DNA from 4 places in the Vibrio sp. 1F263 genome. Region 4 is predicted to be linked to each of the others. Evidence: predicted binding sites of a transcription regulator. Region 4 holds the regulator's gene; each other region holds the start of a gene.
What was found. Region 4 encodes CRP, which controls carbon source genes, mostly activating them, when cyclic AMP is high. Its sites were predicted from a motif close to TGTGANNNNNNTCACA; they were not measured.
Positions count from the first base shown of each region.

Region 1: a site for CRP is predicted at 2,937-2,952, ahead of ACED25_RS03180 (NupC/NupG family nucleoside CNT transporter). Genes of this name have one in related genera too.
Region 2: a site for CRP is predicted at 1,816-1,831, ahead of ACED25_RS10320 (CTP synthase). Genes of this name have one in related genera too.
Region 3: a site for CRP is predicted at 4,747-4,762, ahead of ACED25_RS06875 (NupC/NupG family nucleoside CNT transporter). Genes of this name have one in related genera too.

Region 1 is NZ_JBGONI010000003.1:145,677-153,378, forward strand. Features, by position in the region: gene ACED25_RS03160 (PTS ascorbate transporter subunit IIC) at 1-696, opposite strand, end outside; gene ACED25_RS03165 (PTS sugar transporter subunit IIB) at 707-976, opposite strand; gene ACED25_RS03170 (hypothetical protein) at 1,261-1,737, opposite strand; gene ACED25_RS03175 (hypothetical protein) at 2,158-2,778, shown strand; gene ACED25_RS03180 (NupC/NupG family nucleoside CNT transporter) at 3,220-4,428, shown strand; gene ACED25_RS03185 (hypothetical protein) at 4,787-5,056, shown strand; gene ACED25_RS03190 (trans-aconitate 2-methyltransferase) at 5,102-5,713, shown strand; gene ACED25_RS03195 (DUF3541 domain-containing protein) at 5,822-7,030, opposite strand; gene ACED25_RS03200 (diguanylate cyclase) at 7,304-7,702, shown strand, end outside.
Region 2 is NZ_JBGONI010000012.1:27,614-35,315, reverse strand. Features, by position in the region: gene relA (GTP diphosphokinase) at 1-637, shown strand, start outside; gene mazG (nucleoside triphosphate pyrophosphohydrolase) at 968-1,783, shown strand; gene ACED25_RS10320 (CTP synthase) at 1,916-3,556, shown strand; gene eno (phosphopyruvate hydratase) at 3,638-4,936, shown strand; gene ftsB (cell division protein FtsB) at 5,235-5,516, shown strand; gene ispD (2-C-methyl-D-erythritol 4-phosphate cytidylyltransferase) at 5,516-6,217, shown strand; gene ispF (2-C-methyl-D-erythritol 2,4-cyclodiphosphate synthase) at 6,220-6,699, shown strand; gene truD (tRNA pseudouridine(13) synthase TruD) at 6,722-7,702, shown strand, end outside.
Region 3 is NZ_JBGONI010000007.1:71,020-78,721, reverse strand. Features, by position in the region: gene ACED25_RS06910 (SCP2 domain-containing protein) at 1-414, shown strand, start outside; gene ACED25_RS06905 (GNAT family N-acetyltransferase) at 398-901, shown strand; gene ACED25_RS06900 (DNA polymerase III subunit psi) at 1,056-1,454, shown strand; gene rimI (ribosomal protein S18-alanine N-acetyltransferase) at 1,447-1,902, shown strand; gene prfC (peptide chain release factor 3) at 2,075-3,655, shown strand; gene ACED25_RS06885 (DUF5363 family protein) at 3,754-3,909, shown strand; gene ACED25_RS06880 (TatD family hydrolase) at 3,890-4,702, shown strand; gene ACED25_RS06875 (NupC/NupG family nucleoside CNT transporter) at 4,907-6,169, shown strand; gene deoC (deoxyribose-phosphate aldolase) at 6,707-7,483, shown strand; gene deoA (thymidine phosphorylase) at 7,592-7,702, shown strand, end outside.
Region 4 is NZ_JBGONI010000011.1:13,514-21,215, forward strand. Features, by position in the region: gene ACED25_RS09745 (ABC transporter ATP-binding protein) at 1-1,063, shown strand, start outside; gene ACED25_RS09750 (TIGR02444 family protein) at 1,060-1,530, shown strand; gene ACED25_RS09755 (hydrolase) at 1,807-2,799, shown strand; gene ACED25_RS09760 (YheU family protein) at 2,895-3,107, shown strand; gene ACED25_RS09765 (phosphoribulokinase) at 3,185-4,054, shown strand; gene crp (cAMP-activated global transcriptional regulator CRP) at 4,296-4,928, shown strand; gene ACED25_RS09775 (DUF1338 domain-containing protein) at 5,113-5,904, opposite strand; gene astD (succinylglutamate-semialdehyde dehydrogenase) at 6,163-7,620, opposite strand; gene astA (arginine N-succinyltransferase) at 7,660-7,702, opposite strand, start outside.

The DNA.
Region 1 (7,702 bases), on a different contig from region 4:
GATAGCCATTGTTGTTGCTACGGCTACTGGCGTATCACGCAGGAACATTAAGCTTTTAGGAACTTGGATGTCTTCTGTTGATTTTGATGTGTCACCGAATTTGCTACCAATGAAGCCAGACACGATGTAAGACAGTGTCGAGAAGTGACCAATAGCCAGTTGATCAGTACCCATCACTTTTTCAGTGTACTTTTGGCCTAGCGCTGGCATCACAACCATTAATGTACCCACAATGATAGAGCCGATTGCGACTAGAACTGTGCCTTCAATGTTTGCTGTAGACAGAATTACCGCTACTAGCATAGACATGAACATTGTGTGGTGACCCGTTAAGAAAATATATTTTAAAGGAGTAATACGAGCCAATAAAATATTCACAACGAATGCGAAGAACATAATTAGAGCCATTTCATAACCGAATGCTTCTTGTGCTAATGCAACAATTGCTTCGTTATTTGGAATAACACCACTTACGCCGAATGCTTCAGTAAATACAACTGAGAAGTTATTTAGTGCGCCAACAAGAGCGCCAGCACCAAAACCTAAAATTAGGAAACCCATTACGGTTTTAATTGTGCCTTTTAGAATGGTGGAAATATCAGCTTTCTGTGCAACAAGGCCAATGAAAGCAATTAAGCCTACCATGATTGCTGGCTCTTTTAATAAGCCGAGCATGAATTCGAAAAAGTTCTGCATAATTTTGACCTTACATGAAAGTTTTTAGTTGTTCTTCGATTGATGCTTTGTCAAAAATATTTTTAAGGCTGATTATGTTCTCTTTTCCGCCTTCTTTCAGTTGGTTTGCAACGTCTGTCGCTGCTACCCAAATATCCGCGTTGCTTGATGCAGCTGATGACAGATCTTCGTGATCAACTTCCGCTTCGAAACCGATTTTTTTAGCCACTTCTTTCACTGCCATTTCCATCATTAGTGAAGTACCAAGGCCGTTACCGCAAACTACAAGAATCTTTTTCATAATATTTGTCTCAATTGGATTTTAGGGGTTGAGAAACTGCGTTCTCTTATTGTGTGGGAGCATAGTAATGGAAATATTGAGATTCCAATAAGATCTCCATCACAAAGCTAAAATGAGATTGTGACGGAGGTCTCGCTTGTGTGTGGTAAAAATCCAGAGTGAGACTTTGATCAAATTTAACTTTTCACACGAATATGCAACGTATCTATTGAGAAAGGTTGGGGGGAATGTATTTGTCTATTGGAATGTAAATATATAGAGGGTCTGTTGAAGAAAATAGAGAATTAATCGTATCGACCGTAGTCGGTAAGCATTTTCTTAAGCATGCTATTAACGTCTTTGGTCTTTTTATTTCTTTTAGTTAGTTGGCTAAGAGAAGTCGGTTTTGGCGAGGTAACATTTTCACCATCTATTTCTTCGGTTTTATCTTTCATTTTCTGTACGGCAGGCAATAACATTCTAATTTCTTCATTATTGATATTGGTCAGAACCACAATATTTTCAGATTCAACTTGGGTAATAGTTAATATGCCATGCTTAACGGATTCAACCTTTTCACCAATCATAATTGATTCAGGTGCGACAGAGCGATCGGTTAACTGACCTGTACGTAATTTCGCCGCACTGATAGCGCGGATATTTCCGGTGTTTTCAAACGCAACAATAACAGTATAGGTATTATAATACTCAACTACTGTCACATAGCCGTGTCTATTTGTTTTGAATCTAGCTCCATTGTTCATGTCGTGCGGAGCTTCCATTTTCTTCACGTGTTTCCTCTCTTAGTCTCAATGGCAGTTATATCTAATCAGCTCGTCTCGTTTTATAGATAATGAATGGGTGAGATAATACAAAGTATATACGCATCTAAACTTAAGATGAATCTTGAAGTCATAGTAAATGAGGGAGAACACAGAAAAGTGGTAATAATCACACAGAATTAACCGAGAGGTTACGCAGCTCTCTACATAGGTTGAACATATCACATTCATTTCATGATCTTCATTTACAACGCCTGCTGCTTAAAGTTTTATTGGGTAATTACTCAATAAAACCAACCTGATATGTGAGCCAATTTATATAAATAAGAATTGTATAAATTATTGATTTAATGAATGTTTACTGAGTAAGACAATTTTTGTTAGAACACCATCTTCAAAACAATAAGATAGGTAAATCTAATGACAAAACTCGTCAGTTTGCTCCTTGCCACAATCACGCTAGGGCTTTCAGGTTGTGCAACAGTATTAACTCCAGAACAGAGTGCGCCACAATTGAGTGTCGTACCTCAAGAAAAAGCACTGACTATTGCAGTGATTGATAAACGCCCATACGTTTTAGACCAAGATAAAGAGCCAAAGTTTGAGGGCATTATCCGTAGTTCTCTCGGTATTCCTTATTCACACAACACGGCGACACAACAGCCGATGTCTCAGTTTTTGACGGATAGACTTGTTGCGGGCTTAAAGAAGCAGCAAGTGACGGTGGACTCAGTCGAGACGACACCAAACGAAGACATCACTAAAGTCGCTGAGCAGATGAAAGCGTTCGACAATAAATCGATGATGTTCGTCTTGAATGAATGGAAATATGATTTCCATGCGTTTACGGATAACTCTTGGTACAACGTAAATGTGATTATTTACGACGAAGTAGGTAAGAAACTGCTGAGCAAAAATTTCCAAGGCGAGAACGATGTGCCAGATGGTGGTGTGATCATTAATGAAATGCAGCTTATCTATAAACAACGTTTCGAAGAGATCTTCCAAGACGTTGAAGTGAAAAGTGCATTGCTTAATTAATTTTGCCCATTTCGATAATATCCTTTAGAAAGCCACACTTTGTGGCTTTTTATTTTAAACTTCCTGCCTCGACGTTCTTTTTGACTGATAAGTTAAAAATGACGATAAACACTGCGTTTTGTTTAATCCTTGACCGCGCGATCGTTTGCGTTGAAAAATGTGATGAAAGTCTCACTTAACTGTTTATACTTCTTTTCCGGTTTTAAGCCGGTGCTTAGCCAATACAAGCCGTCACATGGATATGTGAATGACCCCACGGACCGGACCAGCTACGTTCCACTGCTTGTATAAGGTGATTTTTACATGAACAACTCGTTGTTACATTCGCTAACCCTGTTAGCTCCTTCATCGCGTAGCGTTTTGCTTGCGGTTCTTTGTCCTATTCCTTTGATGTCATTCGTTTGGCTCATGTTCACTCTTTAAGGATTACTAGGACACATTATGAATATTCTATTTGGTTTTGTCGGTGTTCTTGCACTGATTGCTTGTGCGTACCTGCTATCTGAAAGTCGTTCTTCGATTAACTGGAAAACAGTCTCTCGTGCACTATTACTTCAAATCGGCTTCGCGGCTTTGGTGTTATATTTCCCTTGGGGACAATTGGCGCTAACAAGCCTAAGTAATGGCGTTTCTAGCCTGCTTGGTTTTGCAGACGCTGGTATCGCATTCCTTTTCGGCGACCTTGCAACTGAAGGTTTCATTTTCGCGATACGCGTACTTCCAATCATTATCTTCTTCAGTGCTCTGATTTCTGCACTTTACTACCTCGGCATCATGCAAAAAGTGATTCAAATCTTGGGTGGAGCGGTGCAAAAACTGCTGGGCACCAGTAAAGCTGAATCCTTGGTAGCAACAGGTAATATCTTCCTTTCTCAGGGTGAGTCTCCTCTTCTTATTCGTCCGTTTTTAAAGTCTATGACTCGTTCGGAACTGTTTGCTGTAATGGCAGGTGGTATGGCGTCCGTAGCGGGCAGTGTGCTTGGTGGTTATGCTGGTTTAGGTGTTGAACTTAAATACCTTATCGCAGCAAGTTTCATGGCAGCTCCAGGTAGTCTGTTAATGGCGAAGATCATCGTTCCAGAGCGCAGTACACCAAGTGACTACGACCATATCGAACTCGATAAAGCTGACCAAAGCAACGTGATCGATGCACTGGCAAGCGGCGCGATGAACGGTATGAAAGTCGCGGTGGCTGTCGGTACTATGTTGATTGCATTCGTGAGTGTGATTGCGATGGTGAACACTGGCCTAGAAAGCTTAGGTGAGACGTTTGGTTTTGCGGGTATTACGCTGCAAGCTATCTTTGGTTACCTGTTCTCACCACTAGCATGGCTGATCGGTATCCCGAGTGATGAAGTATTGATGGCGGGTTCTTACATTGGTCAGAAGATCGTAATGAACGAGTTTGTTGCTTTCATCGACTTCGTTGAAAACAAAGCGCTGTTATCTGAACATAGCCAAGTCATCGTCACTTTTGCTCTATGTGGTTTTGCTAACATTGGTTCTATTGCTATTCAGCTGGGTTCAATCGGTGTTATGGCACCAGAGCGTCGTGCTGAAGTGGCAAACTTAGGCTTGAAAGCAGTCGCTGCTGGTACGCTTGCAAACCTAATGAGTGCGTGTTTAGCGGGTATCTTCATCCTGCTTTAAGCGAGATTCAGTTCAAGCGCCTAAATTTAGTTAAAGCGCCTAAATTCAGTTGAAGCGGGCACCTTTCTTGCGGATTTAACGTGAGAAGGGTGTCCGCTTTTTTGTGCCTGCTCGTTAAGTTGATTCAGATTTTGAACCACCACTTTTATTGCTATGCGGTGTATAAGGCTCACTCGGAAGAGTAATAGAGCAAGCCTGTTTTATCCGATATACTTGAATATCATTAGGTTGCGATTAATAGCATTCGGCTTCAATTAAGAAAATCCGGTTTCTATTAAGAACACTCGGTTTCGAATAAGAATATTCCGTTCCGACTAAGAATACGGCAACCAAGCTCAAATTTATCAAGGGTCTCTCTATGAACATGCGCGTTCTTATCGGTCTTATTACTACCTTCATTGGCTTGTTTGCGATGGTTTATCTTATTGCTGGTGGTACTCAGTTTCCTCTCTATCAGTGGCCGCAAGAAGCGTATCTCGGTTTAGTGTTTAGCGTAGTATGGGGCACTGGCGTTGCTGCATCGGTGGCTTATGTCTTCTCAGCTTTGGTGTTTGTGACTGTCGCCGTGGTTTGCTATGCGGTCGGTTATAAGATTGGTGGACTCTTTTCTTCAAATTCTGACGTCTAAGTTTATTGAGGCGTACTTATGTTCATTGAAGTGAGATTTGTTTGAATGCACTGGCTCGATCGTTGGAAAGTGTATCGCTATCATCGAAAGCAGGCTAACCGCTCGAATGGCGACAAGGCTAAAGCTTTAGGGTGGACTAGCGAAGAGAGCCAATTGTGTCGCTTTGAAGTGATTGCTCGTTCGGCTGACTTCGAAAAGAAGAGTATTTTAGATTTGGGTTGTGGCTATGGCGAGCTGTTTGAACTGCTCGACAGCATCTATCGCATTCAATCTTACACCGGCGTTGACCAACACGCAGGCTTTTTAAAGAAGGCGAAGCAGAGTTATACAGAAGATCGTTGTCGGTTTTTGTCGGGTGATATGAGCCAAATGAGCCTTGAGGTACACGATGTAGTTATCGCCAGTGGCTCATTGAATTACATCTCTCGCGACTCGGATTATCTGACTAACATGATTACTCGTATGTTTGGACTAGCGAATCAGACGGTGATTTTTAATCTGCTCAATTCAAGCCAATATCCTTCACGTAATACCTTGATGAGTTATCACCCTCAAGGCGTATATCGATTCTGTAAAACACTCTGTGATGATGTTTCCTTGATAGAAGGTTACGCTGAAGGGGATTTCACGATAGTGATGAACAAAATCTGCCCCTGAACATAAGACTAAGCTTGAGTGAAGTGATTGTTTGGTAAGAGTTAAAAAGCCGCAGACCTTGAGAGATTTGCGGCTTTTGGGGTTTTAAAATCAACTTAAGTATTACTGCTAGTGCTTCAGCGGTTGATTTTCAAGCAGTCCGTAAGGGATGTTAGTAAATACTTTTGGGTTACCTTCATAAGTCGGTGCTTCGTTCACTTGCTGCCAATCGAGTAGCATGATAGCGAGTACGTTGCGGTGCTCTCCATACTTGAGATCAAAATCACCGGTGACTGAAGGGATCATACCTTTTGTCTTATCGATAGATGCCTGGATTGCGAGCCTAGTTTTCTCTACAACCGGGTCATTCTCTAGACCGGCTAATAAGAAAGTCAACCCAACCTCAGCAATCACATCCTCTTTAGCTCGTAACAGGATAGTATCGATGTTTTCTCTGAAGTAATCGTAGATCCATTGGTGTTCTTGCTCGCTTACTTGGTGCTGGTAATACTCAGAATCTCCAAAGATCACATGTGTCATACCATAGATCTTATTGCCGTATTGCTGGCTTGAAAGCTTCTTGTCGTTATCGTCTGGGTAGGCTTTTTTGAAGGTATCGACAAATTCATCAACGACATCTTGTTCACCCAATTGGCGTAGCCAGTAAACTTGATTAGCGAGTTGGGCTGCCCACGCTTTCACCATATCTTCATTGGTCACGTATCGTGAAAAGTCATAACGACGAATAATCTCGCGCAGTTTGACATCGTTCTTGTGTTCTAAACCGTACTCATTGGCGCGCGCCATAGAGCCGAGAAGGTCAACACCAAGATATAGATATTCTGGCATGTGCTTGGTGATGTTGTAGCGTCGAACACTGCGTTCATCGCTGTCGCCAACATAGGAAGCAACACGCTTTTCTGAGTACAGTACGATTTGTTCCATGGTGTGAACATCATTCGATAAGCGGCTGAGCTTACTTGCGACACGTGCCATGTCACTCCATACCGCGGCAGAATATTTGTCGTCTAATGTTTGTCGATACATACGCAAACCATAGTGACCCTCTTTGAATGCAGGCAGAGTGTAAAGTTGGCTTTCGTAGGTTGTGCGAATCAGATCGGCGGATTGTTTAAAAGATTGCTCTTGAGAGTCGAGAACACCAGCTTGTAATTGAATACTTGGTACGCTTGTTGCTTGTATGTTAACAGGCTCTTGTATAGTAACAGTCTGTTGTGTGTCAAAAGCCGTTAGCGTATCTGAAGTAGCTTGTGCGTGAACCGCAACCGCAACTGAGATTGATAACAATGTGCACAGAGTTAGCGTTTTTAGCTTCATGTTCGTAAGGTACCAAGCTGATTAATTGTGAATATAAAATAACACTCATGAATCTTTCAATGTAAGGTTTTGGTCAATACATTGTAATCTTTAATAAGATTGATTCGATATTTGGTTCAGTAATCAATGTGTCTAATGGACTTTAAGTGATGAATGACTCAATAATGAAATGAGCACTAGGCTAAGTGTATGTATTTAAATAGCTTAACGGCATACTTAAAGAGTTAGTCTGATATGAGCAAATTTAAGAACAAAAAGGTTTAGGGGGTCTGAATGCCAAGTGGTTCTAGCAAGCAATGGCCTGCCAAATTATTATCTTTACTGTTTTTTTTAGTGGTAATGAGTGCTATCGAGTTTTTTCACTCTAAAGAGTTATCCTACCTGAAAGATGAATCCTACTCTGAGGCAAAAAAGCAGCTATCGATCATTCGTTCTCGAATCGAAGCCGCGATCGTGTCAGATATGTATATCCTCAATAATTTTTCGACCTTAGTGACCATAAACCCTGATGGTGAGGTGAAAAATTGGGACAAGATTGCTGAAAGTATTATTAAAGATGGTTTCCATATTCGTCTTATTGGGCTAGCCAAAGACGACATTCTAAACTTTGTTTACCCTATGGAAGGCAATGAGCAGATTCTCGGTATTAATTATCGTGATTATCCAGACCAA
Region 2 (7,702 bases), on a different contig from region 4:
ACGATTCAACGTCAATACACCTGATGAATTGTATGCAGGTATTGGTAGCGGTGATTTGCGTATTAACCAAGTGGTTAATCACATCAATGCTCTGGTCAATAAGCCGACGGCTGAAGAAGAAGATAAGAAAGCACTCGAGAAGTTGCTTGAGTCTGACAATAAGCCAGCGCATCAGAGCCGTCCGAAAAAGGATGCTGTCGTTGTTGAAGGTGTTGATAACCTAATGACCCACTTGGCTCGTTGTTGTCAGCCTATCCCGGGGGATGTGATCAAAGGTTACATTACTCAAGGGCGTGGTATCTCAGTACACCGCAGCGATTGTGAGCAGTTAAGTGAACTTAACCTACATGCCCCTGAACGTATCATCGATACGGTGTGGGGAGATGGTTTTGTAGGCTCGTATATCTTAACACTGCGTGTAGAGGCGCTAGAACGTACCGGCTTGTTGAAAGACATCACATCCCTGTTCTTGAACGAAAAAGTCAGTGTGACGACAATGAAGAGCCGTATTGACTATAAACGTCAGCTGTCGGTGATGGATTTCGATTTGGAAGTGACCAATATTGAAATTCTGAGTCGAGTGACAAGCCGAGTAGAACAGATCAAAGATGTTATGAGCGTAAAACGCCTAGGCTAGTTTTTACGTCGTACTTGGCCTTCTAACTGTGTTAACTGCACTATACTCGCTTCATCACATAGGCAAGCTATGCTCAGAAGTCTCGTAAGTTTGTTGCCTTGTTAGAAGAGCCAATTACTTAGTAAAACAAAGATAGTCGTCATTCCCTACAGTGAGGGACGAACGTGATAGGGAATCTCGCCAAGCGATTTGAGATCCCCAACTCGCTCATTCTTCGCTCTTGAGGATGACCGAAAAAATAGAAAGGTGAGTGGTTTTGGCTGCTCACCTTTTTTAGTTTTAGTGAAGTTTTAAATTTAAAAATCAAAGACAGTGAATAGGAAGAAAACGATGAATCACCCGATTGAACAACTTGAACAGATCATGACTAAGCTGCGCGATCCTGAGGGTGGCTGTCCTTGGGATTTAAAACAAAATTTTGAAACCATTGTGCCGCATACGATCGAAGAGACCTATGAGGTGGTGGACGCGATTCACAATAAAGATTGGCCAAACTTACAAGAAGAGTTGGGTGACCTGTTGTTTCAGGTGATCTTCTATAGCCAATTGGCGAAAGAGCAGGGCTTGTTTGAGTTCTCTGATGTGGTCGACGGTATCAATGAGAAGCTGACGCGCCGTCATCCACACGTATTTTCTGATACAGAGTTTGCCAGTGATGAAGAAATTAATGCCAACTGGGAAGCTGAAAAAGCCAAAGAGAAAGCACAGGCAGGCAAAACTCAAGAAAGTATTCTAGACTCAATACCAAACTCTCTACCTGCACTTTCGCGTGCTACAAAGATTCAAAAGCAAGTCGCGAAATTTGGCTTTGATTGGGACTCTATCGGCCCGGTCGCTGATAAGGTTTTAGAGGAAGTTGATGAGGTGCTAGAAGAAGCGCTTCAAGTAACGCCAAACGAAGATTTAGTTGAAGAAGAACTGGGTGATTTGTTGTTTGCTACCGTCAATTTAGTGCGACATTTGGGTAAAAATCCAGAAACGGCTCTCAATAAAGCCAATCTGAAATTTTCACGCCGCTTTAAAGGTGTGGAACAAAAAGTTCGTCAGCAAGATAAAATTTTGACCGACTTTTCTCTACAACAGCTTGATTCCATATGGGATGAAGTCAAAGTGGCGGAGAAAAGATCATCAAAGCTTTTATCATGAATTGATTTGAAGCAAAAAATAAAAAATAGCAGTGTGATAGATTTCACGTTGTGGCGATAAGGGGCTTCTGGTATATTTTCATCCCGTCCAGAAGTAATCCATTTCCCTCATTCAACCAATTTCAGGTTAAACATGACGACAAATTACATTTTTGTTACTGGCGGGGTTGTATCCTCTCTAGGTAAAGGTATTGCAGCAGCATCTCTTGCGGCTATTTTAGAAGCTCGTGGTCTTAAAGTGACTATGATGAAGCTTGACCCTTACATCAACGTTGATCCAGGCACAATGAGCCCGACTCAACACGGTGAAGTGTTCGTTACGGAAGATGGCGCTGAAACTGACCTTGACCTTGGTCACTACGAGCGATTCATTCGCACCAAGATGACTAAGCGTAACAACTTCACTGCAGGTCGTGTTTACTCAGACGTACTCGCTAAAGAGCGTCGCGGTGATTACCTAGGTGCAACTATTCAGGTTATCCCGCACATCACTAACTCTATCAAAGAACGTGTAATTTCTGGCGCAGCTGGCCACGATATCGCGCTAGTTGAAGTTGGTGGTACGGTTGGTGATATCGAATCTCTACCATTCATGGAAGCGATTCGTCAGCTAGCAGTAGAGCTAGGCCGTGAACGCGCAATGTTCATGCACCTTACTCTAGTGCCATACCTAGCAGCTGCGGGCGAAGTGAAAACTAAGCCAACGCAACACTCTGTAAAAGAGCTGCTGTCTATTGGTATTCAGCCAGACATTCTAGTTTGTCGTTCAGACCGCAACATTCCTTCGAACGAGCGTAAGAAAATTGCTCTGTTCTGTAATGTGCAAGAAAATGCAGTTATTTCTATGCGCGATGTTGACTCTATCTACAAGATCCCTCAGCTTATTAAAGCTCAAGGCACTGATGAACTTGTATGTAAGCGTTTCGGCATCACAGCTCCAGAAGCAGACCTGTCTGAATGGGAACAAGTAATTTACGAAGAAGCTAACCCAACGGGTGAAGTGACGATTGGTATGGTTGGTAAGTACATTGAACTACCAGACGCATACAAATCAGTAAATGAAGCGCTAAAACACGCGGGCTTGAAAAATCGCCTAAGCGTTAATATTAAATACGTAGATTCACAAGACGTTGAGTCTCGTGGCGTAGAAGTTTTAGAAGGCCTAGATGCAATCCTAGTTCCTGGTGGCTTTGGTGATCGTGGTGTTGAAGGTAAGATTCTTGCTGCTCAATACGCTCGTGAAAACAAAGTACCTTACTTAGGTATCTGTCTAGGTATGCAAGTAGCACTTATCGAGTACGCTCGTAACGTTGCGAAAATGGAAGGGGCACACTCTTCTGAATTCTGTACTGAAACTAAGTACCCAGTTGTTGGTCTTATCACTGAGTGGACTGATGGCGAAGGTAAAGTTGAAGAGCGTACAGAAACATCTGACCTTGGCGGCACAATGCGTCTTGGTTCACAGCTTTGTCACCTAGCGAAAGAGACAAAAGCTTACGAATTATACGGTAGCGCGACGATCCATGAACGTCATCGTCACCGTTACGAAGTGAACAACAATCTTCGTCCACAAATTGAAAAAGCGGGCCTAAAAGTATCGGGTCTATCTGCGGACAAGAAACTGGTTGAAGTTATTGAGAACCCGAACCATCCATGGTTCGTTGCTGCTCAATTCCACCCAGAGTTCACTTCAACACCTCGCGATGGTCACCCATTGTTTGCAGGTTTCGTTAAAGCAGCTGGCGAGTTCCAGCGCGGCGAATTAGAGAAGTAAAAAGGAATACAGGTAGCTGCGTAAGTTGTGCTGCTACCTTTAAATTTGACATTTATATATTCAACGAGAAGGAAACATTCAATGTCTAAGATCGTTAAAGTTCTAGGTCGTGAAATCATCGATTCACGTGGTAACCCAACTGTAGAAGCTGAAGTACACCTAGAAGGCGGTTTCGTAGGTATGGCTGCTGCTCCATCTGGCGCATCTACTGGTTCACGCGAAGCTCTTGAGCTACGTGACGGCGACAAATCACGTTTCCTAGGTAAAGGTGTTCTTAAAGCTATTGAAGCTGTAAACGGCCCAATCGCTGAAGCTCTAGTAGGTTCTGACGCTAAAGCACAAGCTGACGTTGACCAAATCATGCTTGACCTAGACGGTACTGAAAACAAGTCTAAGTTCGGTGCGAACGCTATCCTAGCTGTATCTCTAGCTAACGCAAAAGCTGCTGCTGCTGCGAAAGGCATGCCTCTTTACGAGCACATTGCTGAGCTAAACGGTACTGCTGGTCAATTCTCTATGCCTCTACCAATGATGAACATCATCAACGGTGGTGAGCACGCAGATAACAACGTTGACATCCAAGAGTTCATGATCCAACCAGTTGGCGCTAAGACTCTTAAAGAAGGTCTACGTATCGGCGCTGAAGTATTCCACAACCTAGCTAAAGTTCTTAAGTCTAAAGGCTACAGCACTGCAGTTGGTGATGAAGGTGGTTTCGCTCCTAACCTTAAGTCTAACGCTGAAGCTCTAGAAGTTATCGCAGAAGCTGTTGCAGCTGCTGGTTACGAACTAGGTAAAGACGTTACTCTTGCTATGGACTGTGCAGCATCTGAGTTCTTCGACAAAGAAGCTGGTATCTACAACATGAAGGGCGAAGGTAAAACTTTCACTTCTGTAGAGTTCAACCACTACCTAGCTGAGCTAGCGAACAACTTCCCAATCGTTTCTATCGAAGACGGTCTTGACGAGTCTGATTGGGATGGCTTCAAGCACCAAACTGAACTTCTAGGCGACAAGCTTCAAATCGTTGGTGACGATCTGTTCGTTACAAACACTAAGATTCTTGCTGAAGGTATCGAGAAAGGCGTAGCTAACTCTATCCTTATCAAGTTCAACCAAATCGGTTCTCTAACAGAGACTCTAGCTGCTATCAAGATGGCTAAAGACGCTGGCTACACTGCAGTAATCTCTCACCGTTCTGGCGAAACTGAAGATGCAACTATCGCTGATCTAGCGGTAGGTACAGCTGCAGGTCAAATCAAAACTGGTTCTATGAGCCGTTCTGACCGTGTTGCTAAGTACAACCAACTTATCCGTATCGAAGAAGCTCTAGGTTCTAAAGCTCCTTACAACGGTCTTAAAGAAGTTAAAGGTCAATAATTCACTCTGAATTATTAGCTTAAAGCTTTTGAAAACGCTCTACTTCGGTAGGGCGTTTTTTTTTGCTTGTAGGAAAGTGAGATCTAATTTCTAAAGCTCCTCCTCGTTACATCTAAAGTTCGTTATTCCCTAGACTGACGAAGGAAGGAGTAGGGAATCTCATTGTTACCATATCTATCCCGACAATAATTCTCCGACTTATTGATTCCCTAACACCACATATCTCGCACCAATAAGCTCATTATGGTATATATGTGCCTTATTCTAGTTCCTTCTTTTTCAACCGGCGAAAGGTGTTATGCGAATTTTTGCTTTAGTACTGCTCATAGTGTTTGGCTGGCTACAACACACACTGTGGCTCGGTAAAAATGGTATTTCTGATTACTACGGTGTGAACAACGAAATCCAAGTTCAACAGCAAGTAAACGAAAAGCTCCATCTTCGTAACGCAGAGATGTTTGCGGAAATCGATGATCTACGCCAAGGCTTAGACGCGATAGAAGAGCGCGCACGTCATGAGCTTGGAATGGTAAAAGAAGGCGAAACGTTTTTCCGCATCATTGGTGAGGAATCCCATTAATGTCGACTCAACTTCAAAGTGTGATTGCCGTTGTACCTGCAGCGGGCGTCGGTAGCCGAATGAAAGCAGACCGCCCTAAGCAATATCTTAAGATTAACGGCAAAACGATTTTAGAGCACACCATTGAGAAATTACTGTCTCATCCACAAGTCTCTCAAATTGTCGTTGCGATCAGCGATGATGACCCCTATTACCCGGAGTTAGCACTCAACCAGAATCCAAAAGTGGTCAGAGTGTCTGGCGGAAGCGAACGAGCGGACTCGGTACTCTCTGCACTAAACTGTATCGCCGAGCAGCAGCTTAGCGATTGGGTAATGGTTCACGATGCGGCAAGGCCTTGTGTCCAACTCAGTGATATCGACAAGCTAATTTCCGGCGCGATGAGCCATGATGTAGGGGCTATTTTAGCGGCGCCAGTTCGTGACACGATGAAGCGAGGTGCCCAAGGGCAGATCGAACATACCGTTGAGCGAGCCGATCTATGGCATGCACTTACGCCGCAAATGTTCAGAGCAAAGCCTCTGTGGAATGCATTAAGCGAGGCGTTGCAACAAGGCGTTTCGATTACCGATGAAGCCTCAGCCTTTGAATGGAAAGGTTTATCGCCCGCTTTAGTGGCAGGGCGTTCAGATAATTTTAAGATTACTCAGCCTGAAGATTTAGCACTTGCTGAGTTCTATTTAAGTCAGAATAAGGAATAATGATGATTCGTATTGGCCATGGCTTTGATGTACATAAGTTTGGTGGTGAAGGTCCGGTAATTATAGGTGGCGTTAGAGTCCCTTATGAGCAGGGTCTTATCGCACACTCAGATGGTGATGTTGCCCTTCATGCGTTATGTGACGCTTTATTAGGTGCGATTGCTGCCGGCGATATTGGTCGTCATTTCCCCGATACTGATGATGAGTGGAAAGGCGCGGATAGCCGTGAACTTCTAAAAGATGTTTATCGTCGAGTAAAAGAACAAGGCTACGTGATTGGTAATGCCGATATTACTATCATGGCGCAAGCTCCAAAGATGGCGCCTCATATAGACTCTATGTGCCACGCTATCGCACAAGATTTAGAAACCAGCATTAGCAATGTGAATGTAAAAGCGACGACCACTGAGCGTTTAGGTTTTACAGGTCGCAAAGAGGGCATCGCATGTGAAGCGGTGGTCCTAATTACTAAAAGTGCGTAAGCACCAACACGAAAAGAACAGCATGTCAGATATTTTATCTTCATTGGCTTATCTAAACGGTAAACCAACTGCGAAAGCAAAACTAAAAGCAAAAGCCGAACACTTTGTCGTTAATGAAGACTTAGGTTTTGAGTTCACTGGTGAAGGCGAACACCTTATGGTTCGTATTCGTAAAACGGGTGAGAACACGAGCTTTGTAGCAAACGAGCTGGCTAAAGCGTGTGGTGTTAAGTCGAAAGACGTGAGTTGGGCTGGTTTGAAAGACCGTCATGCTGTGACAGAACAGTGGTTGAGCGTGCATCTACCAAAAGGTGAACCTGACTTTTCTGCTTTTCTTGCACAATACCCAAGCATTGAGATCTTGGCGACAGCACGCCACAACAAAAAGTTACGTCCAGGCGATTTAGTTGGCAACCAATTCGAGCTAACTTTGTCTGAAGTAACGGACTGCGATGATGTAGTCAAACGTTTGGAAAAAGTCGCTCAAGTGGGCGTGCCAAATTACTTTGGTGCTCAGAGGTTTGGCAATGAAGGTAACAACTTATCTGAAGCTCGTCGTTGGGGGCGTGAAAACGTTCGTACACGTAATCAAAATAAGCGCAGCTTGTACCTCTCTGCAGCTCGTTCTTGGATCTACAACTTAATTCTTTCTGACCGTATTGAGCACGATGCGTTTGCTTCGGCATTGGTCGGCGATATTGTAGTTAAAAACGATGCTCAACTTGCTGTGACAGCCGCTAATATCGAAGCTGTAAACCAAGATATCGCCAATGGTTCTGCGTTTATTACCGTTGCTTTAGCTGGAGATAATGCGTTACCGACGACGGATGCGTCTCAAGCTCTAGAGCAGAAACACCTTGATGCTGAACCGGATCTAATGGCGCTTATTTGTGGCAACCGTATGCGCCATGATCGCCGTGAAGCGTCGTTGAAGCCGATGGGTTTAGTGTGGGAAGTAAACGAAGACAATGTCACTCTTAAATTCTCTCTGGATGCAGGCTGT
Region 3 (7,702 bases), on a different contig from region 4:
AATGTATTCAAGGAGGCTTTAGAGGATGGTGATTTTGAGTTCTTAGAAGACAAGTGGCTTAAAGTTTCAATAAAAGATATGGGGTTAAGTTGGTGTATTAGCTACAAAAATGAGCAACTAGTTGTCGCTGATAAAGAGGTCAATGAAGATGTGAGTTTTAGTGGCAATCTAAATGATCTCGTGTTGATTGCTGGGCGAAAAGAAGACCCAGATACGCTTTTCTTCCAACGTCGACTGTCTATTGAGGGTGATACCGAGCTAGGCTTGGAAGTGAAAAATTTGATGGATAGCGTCGATTTAGACTTATTGCCGACTCCTATGAAAACTTTGTTAAATCAATTAGCTGATTTTGTGCAGAAGGGAGTACAATCCCCAGATACACAAAGTGAGGTAATGAATGCTTATTCGAACTGAAGCACCGGCAGATATACTTGTCATCGATCGTTTATTGAAATCTGTTTTTGAAACGGATGCAGAAGCTAATTTGGTTATGAGCTTGCGTGAGAATAGCCATTTAACGCTATCGCTGGTGGCTTGTTCTGATGAAGGGGAGGTGGTTGGTCACCTGATGTTTAGCCCTCTTACTCTTGATGGTGACGATCATAGCTGGCAGGGGCTCGCACCTCTCGCTGTGAAAGAAGAGTTCCGCAATCAAGGCATTGCCAAATCACTGGTTGAAGACGCATTTTCTACTTTGGTAGATTTTGGTTACCCAGCCTGTGTTGTACTCGGTGATCCTGCTTACTACGGTCGTTTTGGTTTCAAGGCGGCGAGCGAATTTGGCCTGAGTTGTGTTTGGGATGTGCCTGAAGGTGCTTTTCAAGCGATTGAGTTGGTAGAAGGGGCGTTTGCTGGGCATTCTGGTGAAATTGCTTACAGCCCAGAGTTCAACGACTTATAAGCTGATTTACCACTCAATAAGATACAAACTGATTTAGTCTAAATAAAGGAGCTTGATGCTCCTTTATTTTTTGTTAGTATCAGCCCAATGAGCACCGTTTAAGTTCACTCGAAGAATATTAATACCAACAAACCAAAGGTTACGACCGCTAGATATGTCACAAACACACGCGCAATATCTACAAGAGATGGGCATTAGCCAATGGGAGTTAAGTCACCCAGAGCGTTTGGCTGGTTATGAATCTGAATTGACTCTGTTATCGAATGATTGCAAGTTACTGTTGGTTTCACCAGAAAAACCTCAGGATGATCTCGCCGTGATGTTTGAGCGAGTACTCAAAAGTATCAAGCTCGACTTATCTCAGGCGTTGTATATTCAACCTCAGCATCTATCTTCTGTGGATTTAGGGGCGGTTGACTGGGTATGGTTTGCTGGTTGCGAATCTGCTCATGAACTGAAGGCCAAAACACTTCAATCTCCATTACTGTCTGACATTAACGGTAATAACCAACATCGCCGCGACTTATGGCAACAAATTTGTGCTTATGACTAATCAATTTTTACCGACTTCACAACAACACCTAGATGCTATTTGGCTGATAGAGCAGGCCGCGCATTCTCATCCTTGGTCTGAAAATATGATCCGTGATCTTAATAGTCGTGGAGGCAGCCACCGTGTTTTAGAAGTCGATGGAAAGGTTGTCGGCTATTTCTATGCTCAGAACATTGTCGGTGAGGTTACTTTGCTGACGATAGCGGTTGACCCTAAGCAGCAAGGCAAAGGTTACGGTAAGGCTTTGGTTGAGCACTTTCTCGATATGTGTGAACAAGCTGACGCGGAAAGTGCTTGGCTGGAAGTTCGCGAAAGTAATGTGAATGCTTTTAATCTTTACGAGAAGGCTGGCTTTAATGAAGTCGACCGCCGTCGTAACTATTATCCAACCAAGCAAGGCAATGAAGATGCCATCATTATGAGCTATCTTTTTATGTCTTTTAGCTAGTCATGTTACGTCTTTTCGCGAACTAGACCGGTAGCTCCGGAATGAGCCACAAAATAGGGTGTAAACTGACCCTTTAGAAAGTGACACGCTTTCTGTATAATCCGCACACAGAATTCAAGGGCAAGTATTATCTACTTGCCCTTTTTACGCTTTAGATCAGCAAAGGGCGACTATGTCTTTCCAACAAGAAGTGAGCAAACGTAGAACGTTTGCGATTATCTCTCACCCGGATGCGGGTAAAACCACGATTACTGAAAAAGTTCTTTTATTCGGAAACGCGATTCAAAAAGCGGGTACCGTAAAAGGCCGTGGCTCTAACCAGCACGCTAAATCTGACTGGATGGAGATGGAAAAAGAACGTGGTATCTCGGTAACTACGTCTGTAATGCAATTCCCATACAACGATTGTCTAGTCAACCTACTCGATACTCCTGGACACGAAGATTTCTCGGAAGATACGTACCGTACATTAACCGCGGTTGACTCTTGTTTGATGGTTATCGATGCTGCGAAAGGTGTCGAGGATCGTACTCGTAAACTGATGGAAGTAACGCGTTTACGTGATACACCAATCGTAACGTTTATGAACAAACTTGACCGTGATGTTCGTGACCCAATGGAAGTGCTAGATGAAGTGGAAAGCGAGCTAGGTATGGCTTGTGCTCCAATCTCTTGGCCTATCGGTTGTGGTAAAGAGTTTAAAGGCGTTTACCACATTCACCGTGATGAAACGATCTTGTATGAATCTGGCCACGGCCATGAGATCCAAGAAGTTCGCATTATCAAAGGTCTAGATAACCCTGAACTAGACGAAGCTGTTGGCGAAGATCTGGCGAGCAGCGTTCGTGAAGAGCTTGAATTGGTTATTGGCGCATGTCCTGAGTTTGATCACGAACTGTTCCTTGCTGGCGAGTTGACTCCAGTTTACTTCGGTACTGCATTGGGTAACTTCGGTGTTGACCATATGCTTGATGGCCTAACTCGATGGGCTCCTGCGCCTCAAACACGTCAAGCAAATGAGCGTGATGTTGAAGCGACTGAAGAGAAGTTCTCTGGTTTCGTATTTAAGATCCAAGCAAACATGGATCCAAAACACCGTGACCGTATCGCATTCATGCGTATCGTATCGGGTACTTACGACCAAGGTATGAAGATGAACCATGTTCGTACTGGTAAGAACGTGAGTATCTCAGATGCAGTAACCTTCATGGCGGGTGACCGTGCTCGTGCTGAAAAAGCATACGCGGGTGACATCATTGGTCTGCATAACCACGGCACAATTCAGATTGGCGATACCTTTACTCAAGGCGAAAGCTTGAAGTTCGCAGGTATTCCTAACTTTGCGCCTGAGCTATTCCGTCGTATTCGTCTGCGCGATCCATTGAAGCAGAAGCAACTTCTAAAAGGCTTGGTTCAGCTTTCTGAAGAGGGCGCGGTTCAAGTATTCCGTCCTTTGCAAAATAACGATCTGATCGTTGGTGCAGTTGGTGTACTTCAGTTTGATGTGGTTGTAGCGCGCTTGAAAGCGGAATACAACGTTGAAGCGATTTACGAAGGTGTGAACGTTGCAACTGCACGTTGGGTTGAATGTGATGACGCTAAGAAACTAGAAGAGTTCAAACGTAAGAGCCAAGCTAACCTAGCGTTAGATGGTGGTGATAACCTATCTTACATCGCACCGACTATGGTGAATTTGAACCTAGCTTCTGAACGTTTCCCAGAAGTTCAATTCCGAGCGACGCGCGAGCACTAATCACTCTGCGCTCTATTCGAGTTAAACAAAAACGTCTATTGTTCTGCAATAGGCGTTTTTTTATTCGTGTCTTTTGAGGTTAGAGGCTTAAGGTAAGTATGTTCAGTTGGATAAAAGCTTGGATTAAGAAATACGATAAGTGGTGCGAAGAGCTTGGCTTAACGCCTGAAAATAAGCGCAGCTGCGTGGCTTATCGCCGTGATCCTCAAGGACAACAAACAGAGAGTAGGGAAGATGACACCAGAATTAAGTGAATTTCCGCTGTTTGACACCCATTGCCATGCGGACTTTGACATCTTTGAGCAAGGTTTTTCACTTGATAAAGGTATTGAAGGTTACGTTAAAGAGGCGAAACAGGGGCAAGTCGAGAAGTTAATCATCCCTTCTATTGGCCAAAGTAACTGGAGGAAGCTTGATGAAATCGCTCAATCTTACCCTAATGTTTACTACGCTTTAGGTTTCCATCCTTATTTTTTAGAGCAAGCCAATGACAAGCAATTCTCAGAGCTTCGCCAATTACTCTCATCAAAAAACAGCCAATGTGTTGCGATAGGAGAGTGTGGCCTCGACTTTTTTGTCGATGTTGCACGGGAGAAACAAGAGAGTTTTTTCATCCAACAAATGGAACTCGCGAAGGCATTTGAACTGCCATTAATCATCCATGAAAGGAAGTCTTTTAACCGACTTATTGAGCTAATAAAGCAGCATAAATTTACTTTAGGTGGCGTGATCCATGGATTTTCAGGGAGCGAACAGCAGGCTTTGGCGTGGATTCAGCTTGGTTTCTATATTGGCGTCGGTGGAACGATTACTTACCCAAGAGCACAAAAAACACGCACCACTATCTCAAAACTGCCTCTTGAATGCCTGGTATTAGAAACGGATGCCCCGGATATGCCCATGCATGGAAAACAAGGAAATATTAATCATTCCAAGCATTTAGTTACGATCTTAAATGAACTATTTTTGCTTAGAAAAGAACCGAAGCAATCGGTTGCAGCGCAAATTTGGCAAAATAGCCATCGCGCATTCGGTATATGTGAATAAAATCGAAGGTTTTTGTTTATCGTTTGCGTAAATTGCACTTGGCTTGTGATTCGGCTCACATTTACGTGTGAATGGTACATGAATCTTCTACGAAAGTGTGAGGACGGCATTACTTTATTAGTGGTCGCATGAGTATAATTGCCTCCGCTTTATAGCCCCATTTTGTAACACGCCAATAAATAACTAATAAGGAAGTCATAAACTATGAGCCTGTTTATGAGCCTCGTCGGAATGGTTGCACTGATTGCAATCGCAGTACTACTATCCGACAACCGCAAAGCAATTAATCTAAGAACAGTGGGTGGCGCTTTCGCTATCCAATTCGCACTTGGTGCATTCGTACTTTACATCCCTTGGGGTCGTGATCTACTTGCAGGTTTCTCTGCCGGTGTAGCAAACGTGATCGACTACGGTAAAGATGGTACTGGCTTCCTATTTGGTAGCCTTGTTAACTTCTCAGTTGACGGTATCGGATTCATCTTTGCATTCCAAGTTCTACCAACACTAATCTTCTTCTCTGCTCTTATCTCTGTACTTTACTACATTGGTGCGATGCAAGTTGTAATCAAGGTTCTTGGTGGTGGTCTTCAGAAAGCTCTAGGTACTTCTCGCGCCGAGTCTATGTCTGCAGCTGCAAACATCTTCGTTGGTCAAACGGAAGCGCCTCTAGTTGTTCGTCCATTTGTTCCTAAAATGACTAACTCTGAACTATTCGCAGTAATGTGTGGTGGTTTAGCGTCTGTTGCTGGTGGTGTACTAGCGGGTTACGCATCTATGGGTGTACCTCTAGAGTACCTAGTAGCAGCGTCATTCATGGCAGCACCTGGTGGTCTACTATTCGCTAAAATCATCAAGCCTGAAACTGATGAAGTTGACGAGAACCTAGGTTCAGACATCGACGGTGGCGACGACAAGCCTGCTAACGTTATCGATGCAGCTGCTGGCGGTGCGTCAGTTGGTCTACAACTAGCACTTAACGTTGGTGCAATGCTACTAGCATTCATCGGTCTAATCGCTCTTATCAACGGTATCCTAGGTGGCATCGGTGGTTGGTTCGGTATGGAAAACCTAACTCTAGAACTTCTTCTAGGTTGGATCTTCGCACCGTTAGCATTCATCATTGGTGTTCCATGGGAAGAAGCAACTATTGCTGGTTCTTTCATTGGTCAGAAGACAGTTGTTAACGAATTTGTTGCATACCTAAACTTCGTACCATACATCGGTGAAAACGCTCAAATCGTTGAAGCGACTGGTCAAGTAATGTCTGTTAAGACTCAAGCAATTATCTCGTTCGCTCTATGTGGTTTCGCAAACCTTTCTTCAATTGCGATTCTTCTAGGTGGTCTAGGTGGTATTGCTCCAAACCGTCGTCACGACATCGCACGTATGGGTGTTAAAGCGGTTGTAGCTGGTACTCTATCTAACCTGATGGCAGCAACAATTGCTGGCTTCTTCTTATCTTTCTAATCAGTTAGAAATCGATATATAGACGCCATAATAATATCGCCCCGTAGCAAGAAATTGCTGCGGGGCTTTTTTGTTTTTGGGCCTAGTGATTTTGAGCATTAGCATGAGTGAATGCTTGGAGTCGAAAATGGGTCTAGAATGTTTTTTTGAGATACAAACCGTTTGCGTTCTAAGGAGCACTACAATTTATTGATGGATACCTATAATGTATTAGCTAAAGGGATAGGATGTCTCTGCTGGCAAGAAAGTAACATTGAGATTAGCTCGAACGTTATTCTTCTGGGATTAAGCCAAACTTAGCAATACGCTATATTAGCAATACACTATAGATGTTAGACACAACATGACTGATTTGTTGTGCCATAGACCAAACTGGTACTGTGCGGTGACAAGGATTGCAATTGGTAGCGAAAGTTATCAAGTCTTCAGGGAACCAAGTCCGTTCATTTGTGACTACTGAGCATTACTAAAATATCCATCTATACTGGATGGATGGTGAAGTAGTTAACTATTTGAATATATTGATCGGAGATAGAAATGAGCGATTTAAAAGCAGCAGCTCTACGTGCACTTAAACTTATGGACCTAACTACGCTAAATGACGACGATACTACTGAAAAAGTAGTGGCGCTTTGTCATGACGCGAAGACTGCAGTTGGTAACACCGCTGCAATCTGTATTTACCCTCGCTTCATCCCAGCCGCTAAGAAGGCGTTGCGTGAGCAAGGTACTCCAGAAGTACGCATCGCGACTGTAACTAACTTCCCTCATGGTAATGACGACATCGAAATTGCTGTTGCAGAAACGAAAGCAGCGGTAGCGTACGGCGCAGACGAAGTTGACGTAGTATTCCCATACCGTGCTCTTATTGCTGGCAACGAAGAAGTTGGCTTTGAGCTAGTTAAGCAATGTAAAGCCGCTTGTGGTGACATCACGCTTAAAGTGATCATCGAAACTGGTGAGCTTAAAGAAGAAGCACTGATCAAGAAAGCTTCTCAAATCTGTATCGAAGCGGGCGCAGATTTCATCAAGACTTCAACCGGTAAAGTGCCAGTAAACGCGACTCCTGAGTTCGCACGCATGATGCTTGAAGTTATTCGTGACATGGGCGTAGCTAAAACAGTGGGTTTCAAACCAGCTGGTGGCGTACGTACAGCTGAAGATGCTCAAGCTTACCTAGCGATGGCTGATGAGCTACTAGGCGCTGAGTGGGCAGACAACATGCACTACCGTTTTGGTGCTTCAAGCCTACTAACTAACCTTCTTAATACATTAGAAGTGACAGACGAAACTGCAGATCCAGCAGCATACTAATTTCCCTATCGGGTATAACAATAAAGTCTGTTTGATGGAGTGGTGTTAAGTCACTCCATATTACCTCTTTCCCTACACACCATACTCACTAGAGTTTGGGAGGCACTAATGTATCTACCTCAAGAAATTATTCGCAGAAAACGTGATGGTGAAGTCCTAACGACTGAAGAAATTAACTTCTTCATTCAAGGCGTGGCTAAAAATACCGTTTCTGAAGGC
Region 4 (7,702 bases):
ACAAGTACTGCCCGCTCAGTTTGATAACCCTTTCAGCTTTGAATTTAGAGAACCAGACGCACTACCAAACCCAATCATGATGATGGACGAGGTATCGGCGGGTTACGACGACAACCTGATTCTAGAGAAGATTCGCCTAAACCTAGTACCGGGCAGCCGTATTGGTTTGCTTGGTCGAAATGGTGCAGGTAAATCGACGCTGATTAAACTGCTTTCTGGCGAACTGAAACAGCAAGGTGGTGAGCTGAGCTATTCGCAAGGCGTTAAAATGGGTTACTTTGCACAGCACCAATTAGAGACGCTGCACCCGGAAGAGACACCACTTCAGCACATGATGCAGATTGCGCCAAAACACACCGAGCAACAACTGCGTGACTACCTAGGTAGCTTTGGCTTCCAAGGTGAAAAAGCACTCGATAAAGTGGCACCGTTCTCCGGTGGTGAAAAAGCGCGTTTAGTATTGGCTCTGCTGGTATGGCAAAAACCGAACCTATTACTACTCGATGAACCAACCAACCACTTGGATCTCGATATGCGTCAGGCACTAACGTTTGCGTTGCAGACGTTTGAAGGCGCGATGGTTATCGTATCGCACGACCGCTACCTACTTCGTGCCACTACTGATGATTTATACCTTGTACACGACCGTCAAGTTGCACCGTTTGATGGTGACCTTAGCGATTACTACAAGTGGCTAACCGAACAACAGAAAGTTGAGCGCAAAGAAGCACAAGCATTGGCACCAGCAAAAGATGGCGCCAACAGTGCAGCAGCAAAAAAAGATCAGAAACGTAAAGAAGCAGAGTTCCGTAAACTGACGGCACCAATTCGTAAAAAGCTGACTCAATTTGAAAAGCAGATGGATAAATTAACGTTGGCTCTTGAAGAAGCCGAGCAAGAATTATCCGATACTTCACTGTATGAAGCTGAAAATAAGGCTAAACTGAATAAAGTACTCGCTCTACAAGCGAGCAGTAAGTCACAGCTAGAAGAAGTTGAAATGGATTGGATGTCCACTCAAGAAGAGCTTGAGCAGATGGAACTGGATATGGATAGCTTATGAGCCCAGAGCACGCACCAATATCACTAACACTGGAACGACTATGGCAATTTAGCCTTCAGTATTACAGTGTGCGCGGTGTTAAGGATGCGTGCTTAGCTTTGCAAAACCAATTCCATGGCAACGTCAATCTACTGCTGCTTCTCAAATGGCTTGATGAGCAGCAACTCTCTTTCGCTGAGGAGGAGTGGCACAAGGTGCAACAATGCTTAAGTCGCTCTGAAACCTTGCTTCATAGTTATCGAGAGCTGCGTAAACACCTCAAAGCACACGTTGTTGATTCACTCTACCGTGAAGCCTTACAATTTGAGCTACAGCTTGAGAAACAACAGCAATCCGATCTCGTCGACTGCATTAAGTCTCTTCAACTTACTGCGAACCAACAATCACCGCTCGCTTTACAGTACTGTCGTTTATTAGGGGCGGAAAATCTCTACGACGCTTTTTCTGAACCAGCACCACAGCCCTAACGCATTTCCTTTTCCTTTTATTCAATCAAGCTCCAAGCTTAACTGCGCTCTCTCGCTACCATGATCGCATGCTGACTAAAACACATTTGGGGGAGTCTTTAATACGCCCAACCTTGATATTATTCAACCAGTTACCCATCACCTGTTTTGGTCGATCATATCAGTGAAACCCTTGCGCTTATGCTAAGAATCAACCAAGCTCAAATAAAAACGTGGGCGTTTCGCTAAAAGCTCAACACTTTATCAAAGCCCATAAAAGAAGCATGGACTGTTTTTATGACAATATTTACCGCTGCCGCTGGCCTATCGAATCCACATTTACAAACCTTAGTGCCAAGATTTATTAGAAAGCAGGCGTTGTTTGCTCCTCAATGGCAGACCTTAGAAACTCCCGACGGCGATTTCCTAGACCTTGCATGGAGTGAATCGCCAGACGGTGACACGCCAAGCAATGATGATAAAAGTAACAAGCCAATATTCGTTCTATTCCACGGATTAGAAGGGAGCTTTGAGAGCCCTTACGCCAACGGGCTGATGAATGCATTTGCTAAAGATGGTTGGCTATCAGTGATGATGCACTTTAGAGGTTGCAGCGGAAAACCAAATCGCTTGGCTCGTGCATACCATTCAGGTGAAGTCGAAGATGCGCGCTTTTTCCTAAGGCATCTGCACGCGCAGTTCCCCAACAACCCCAAAGTTGCAGTTGGTATCTCTTTGGGTGGTAACATGCTGGCGAATTATTTGGCTGAGTATGCCGACGACCCATTGCTGTCGGCGGCGACCATAGTATCTGCTCCATTTGACTTGGCTTGTTGTTCTAGTCGCATTGAGCAGGGCTTCTCCAAACTCTATAAGAAGTATCTACTCAACTCTCTAAAATCAAACGCCTTGAAAAAAGTTAGCCTGCTACAGGAAAAGCTTGGTGTCACAGCGGAAACCATTAAGAAGATCACCAAACTGTATGAGTTTGATGAACAAATCACGGCGCCTCTGCATGGGTTCAAAAATGCCCAAGATTATTATGCACAATGCTCCGCACTACCTAAACTCAAGAAGATCAAACTACCAACTCAGATCATTCATGCCAAGGACGATCCTTTCATGACCGATGATGTGATTCCAAAGTTCGTTCTGCCTGATAACATCGATTATCGACTGTTTCAAAAAGGCGGTCATGTGGGGTTCATTACCGGCAGCACACTCAAGCCAAGATTTTGGTTAGAAGAAGCATTACCCGCCTACTATGAAAGTCTACAAGATTCGGCATAATGACGAGCCTTAGTAAATAACAGTTAAAATATTACTAAGCTCACTCATTTCTACAACAATAAACCTACCCATGAACATAAAAGAGAGAAGTATTTATGATCATCCCGTGGCAAGACATTGCGCCAGAGACACTGGAAAACCTCATCAAAGAATTCGTACTGCGTGAAGGTACGGACTATGGTGACGTAGAAGTTTCACTGCAAAACAAAATTGACCAAGTGAAACATCAATTAGCCTCAGGAGAAGTGAGTATCGTGTTTTCTGAACTGCATGAAACAGTTGATATTCAAGTCACAAAACGCTTCTAAGCTGCGCTCATAAAGGAGCCGTGTTATAGTGGTAAACGATTGCTAACAAGTAAGTTACTCAAAAGACAAGGGTTGTCATGTCCGCTAAACATCCAATTATTGCGGTGACGGGTTCATCTGGAGCCGGCACCACCACTACCTCAGAAGCCTTCCGAAAAATGTTCAATATGATGGACGTGAAGGCAGCTTGGGTTGAAGGGGATAGTTTCCATCGCTTCACTCGACCAGAGATGGATGTCGAGATCCGTAAGGCGCGCGAGCAAGGTAAGCACATCAGCTACTTTGGTCCACAAGCTAACGATTTTGGTGCATTAGAAGATTTCTTCCGTCAATACGGCAATGAAGGCACGGGAAAAGTCCGTAGCTATCTGCATACCTTCGATGAAGCCGTGCCTTACAATCAAATGCCCGGCACCTTTACGCCATGGCAAGAGATCCCTGAAAACTCGGATGTGATGTTCTACGAAGGTCTTCACGGTGGCGTAGTCGATGGTGACATCAATGTTTCTCAACACGTCGATCTGCTTATCGGCATGGTACCTATCGTAAACTTGGAGTGGATCCAGAAATTCGTTCGTGACACACGCGATCGTGGTCACTCTCGCGAAGCGGTGATGGATTCTATTGTTCGCTCAATGGATGATTACCTTAACTACATTACCCCGCAGTTTTCGCGTACTCATATCAACTTTCAGCGTGTCCCTACCGTAGATACATCAAATCCACTGAATGCAAAAGGGATCCCAAGTTTAGACGAAAGCTTCGTGGTTATACGTTTGCGCGGCATCAAAAACGTCGATTTCCCTTACCTGTTGGCTATGATTGATGGCTCATTTATGTCACGTCATAACACGCTTGTGGTGCCAGGAGGCAAGATGAGTTTTGCTATGGAGCTCATTGTAAGGCCGATCCTGCAACAACTTATAGAAACCGGGAAAATAGGCTAACAAAACAACATTCTGGTTGATTACTTTTCATACCGTGATCATGTGCACAATTTTGCGTAAAAAATCGTAGCTTGGTCACGATTAAAATCAAGAAATAGTACCTGAAAAAGGATACTATTCTTAAACGAAACACAAGATAGCTTGCAGCACTCAACGAGTGCTCTTATCCTAGCTAGGTCAATTCAGGCTTAGCTAAAATATGGAAAGCGGCAAGCATACCCTGCAGAGGAAGTAAGATATTATGGTTCTAGGTAAACCCCAAACCGATCCAACATTAGAGTGGTTCCTTTCACACTGTCATATTCATAAGTACCCTTCAAAAAGTACTTTGATTCATGCTGGTGAAAAGGCAGAAACCTTGTACTACATCGTTAAAGGTTCTGTGGCAGTTCTTATCAAAGACGAAGAAGGTAAGGAAATGATTCTTTCTTACCTAAACCAAGGCGACTTCATCGGTGAGCTTGGCTTGTTCGAAGAAGACCAAGAGCGTACTGCATGGGTTCGTGCAAAATCTCCTTGTGAAGTAGCTGAGATTTCTTTCAAGAAATTCCGTCAACTTATCCAAGTGAACCCAGATATTCTAATGCGTCTTTCAGCGCAAATGGCAAACCGTCTACAAGTAACTAGCCAAAAGGTTGGTGACTTAGCGTTCCTTGACGTAACAGGTCGTATCGCTCAAACGCTACTAAACCTAGCAAAACAGCCAGATGCAATGACTCACCCTGACGGCATGCAAATCAAGATCACTCGTCAAGAGATTGGCCAGATTGTTGGTTGTTCTCGTGAGACCGTAGGTCGTATCTTGAAGATGCTAGAAGAGCAGAACCTAATTTCTGCACACGGTAAGACCATCGTGGTATACGGCACTCGTTAATCTCGATTAACTGAGCCAAAAATTTGAAAGCCACCAAATGCGAATTTGGTGGCTTTTTTGTTTTCTAAAGGTCTAAAGAACAGATGCGGGAAGCAAAGTTAGAAATCGGACTTCACTATTCTAAAGTATCTCGAAGCGAAGCGTACCCGCACCTCTAGGGCAAAGCCCGTACTCGTATCTTTCTTTAACCGTTGGTGCTTTCAAAGATCTTGTCAGCTGAAGCCGCGACAAATCCGGTATAAAGCTCACCATTGGCCATCACATAACGCTTAGCAAACTCATAAAAGCCTCCAGGAATCATCTCATTGCCTTCAACAAATGAAACTGGGACTTTGTCTGCCATAGTTGATGATTGCTCTAATAAGACCTCTGGAGAGCCTTTCACCTCACCACCTGACGCATTGATAGTGAATCCCGACTCATTCAGATAGTCATTCACGGCCTGCACTTCATCGAACTTATTTAACTGGTTCACACTCACCGTAAAGTGGTTTGCACCGTAACCATGAGCTGCGAGCCAAGAAGCGTATTCACTCTCTTTTGCTAGCACTTGGAAATCTGCGAAGCTCAAACCCCAAAGACGACCACCAAACAAGAATTCATGACCCTGAAGCTTGCTTGCGTCTACTTGCCCAACCAACTTAGCAACGATCTGTTGTAAGTCGCTTGAACACTCTTCGACCTTCAACTCACTAATGAACACTTTTGGTTGTTTTGGATCTGGATGCTCGTAATGCTTAGCCACTAGCTTCTTGCTCTCAAACAAGTAATCGCCACATGCCTTGTAACCTAACTCAAGGAAAGGCTTGGCCAGTGTTTCAATCCCCAGCGGTGCAACATTAAAAGTACGCAGTGCAATATGATCATTAATCAGGGCTTCGTCTTCTTTCAGCAAGTGATGTACTTTCTCAGCCGATGGACAAAGCCTGTGAATGTAATCATTCCATAGTGATTTAAAGAGTAGATCGGGCGTCATGGTGACTCCTTGTCAGAGGTTCTAGCAAGCTAGTAATTTGGATTAGAAAGGGAGAGGCTGGACATAGAGTCAGCAGCCATCAGCCTGTGACATACTTGTTCTATTATTATCTAGCGCCCAATCTAGGTGTCGGACGTGGGTGAAAATAGGAAGCGATAACACCGCTTCCTTATTACACAATCAATCAATGAATCTGTTACTCATGAACCTAGAGCTCATAAGCTTATGATTCATCAAGTTAAAGCTTAAGAACCAAAACTACAGCTCAATACCTGGGCTAAACGTAGTTGGCAGTTGAGTTTCACCACCTTCCATTGACGCCATTGGGTAAGCACAGTAGTCAGCCGCATAGTAAGCACTTGGGCGTAGGTTGCCTGAAGCACCCGGGCCACCAAATGGTGCATCACCACTTGCACCTGTTAGCTGGCGATTACGGTTAACAATACCCGCACGGATATGGTCAACGAAGTATTCCCATTCGGAATCGTCGGTTGAAACTAGGCCTGCAGACAAACCAAAGCGCGTGTCATTAGCCAGTTCAACGGCTTGCTCTAGCGATTGGTAGCGAACCACTTGCAGCAATGGGCCGAAGTACTCTTCATCTGGCAGTTCAGCAATGTTGGTTGCATCGATAATACCCGGAGAAACAAACGCCGCTTCGCCCGCTTTGGCTTCGACTAGGCTTACACCACCTAACGATTGCAGATTAGCTTGCGCGTCCAAAATGAACTTAGCCGCCGCTTCAGAGATTTGTGGGCCCATGAAGGGTGCTGGCTCAGCGAATGGCTGATCAACACGAATCTTCAAGGTAGCCGCAACAAGCTTATCGAGCAGTTGATCGCCCTTTTCTCCAACAGGCACATACAAGCGACGCGCACACGTACAACGTTGACCCGCACTGATGAAAGCCGATTGAATAATGGTGTAAACCGTCGCGTCAGCATCACCAAATTGGTCAGTGATCACCATAGGGTTGTTGCCGCCCATCTCTAGCGCCAACATCTTGCCCGGTTGACCTGCGAACTGACGGTGAAGGATATGACCGGTATTAGCACTGCCCGTGAATAACACGCCATCAAGACCTTTAGCATCAGCCAGTGCGATACCAGTTTCTTTAGCGCCTTGCACTAGGTTAATCACGCCAGCTGGAAGGCCTGCTTCTTGCCACAGTTTCATCGCAAACTCACCCGTCCAAGGTGTCTGCTCTGACGGCTTAAATACCACGGTATTACCCGATAGCAGTGCCGGAACAATATGACCGTTAGGCAGATGACCTGGGAAGTTATAAGGACCAAATACCGCCATTACGCCTAATGGGCGATGACGCAATACGATTTGGTTGCCTGCGGCTTCACGTGAAGCTTCACCCGTACGTTCGTGGTAAGCACGAATAGAGATAGCGATTTTACCCGCCATCGCACCCGCTTCAGTGCGAGTTTCCCAAATCGGCTTACCCGTCTCTTTTGCAATAATCTGTGCAATTTCTTCGCTGTTCTCTTTTACCTTCTCAGCAAAGTTCAATACGATCGCTTCACGCTCTGCAAAGCTCAATTGTTTCCAAACTAAGAAAGCGTCACGCGCCGCTGCTACTGCAGATTCAACCTGTGCTGGTGTTGCACTATCGCCTTGCCACACGACTTCATTATTGTATGGGCTTACTGATGTCATGGCGTCGCCTTGACCTGCCACCCACTGTCCTGCTATCCACTGAGTCATACTTCTATCCTTAAAATCTTCGACAGATAATCGCCGCTCTTATTGAGCCAACATGCGAACGAATTCGCCTTCTTTTACTTCA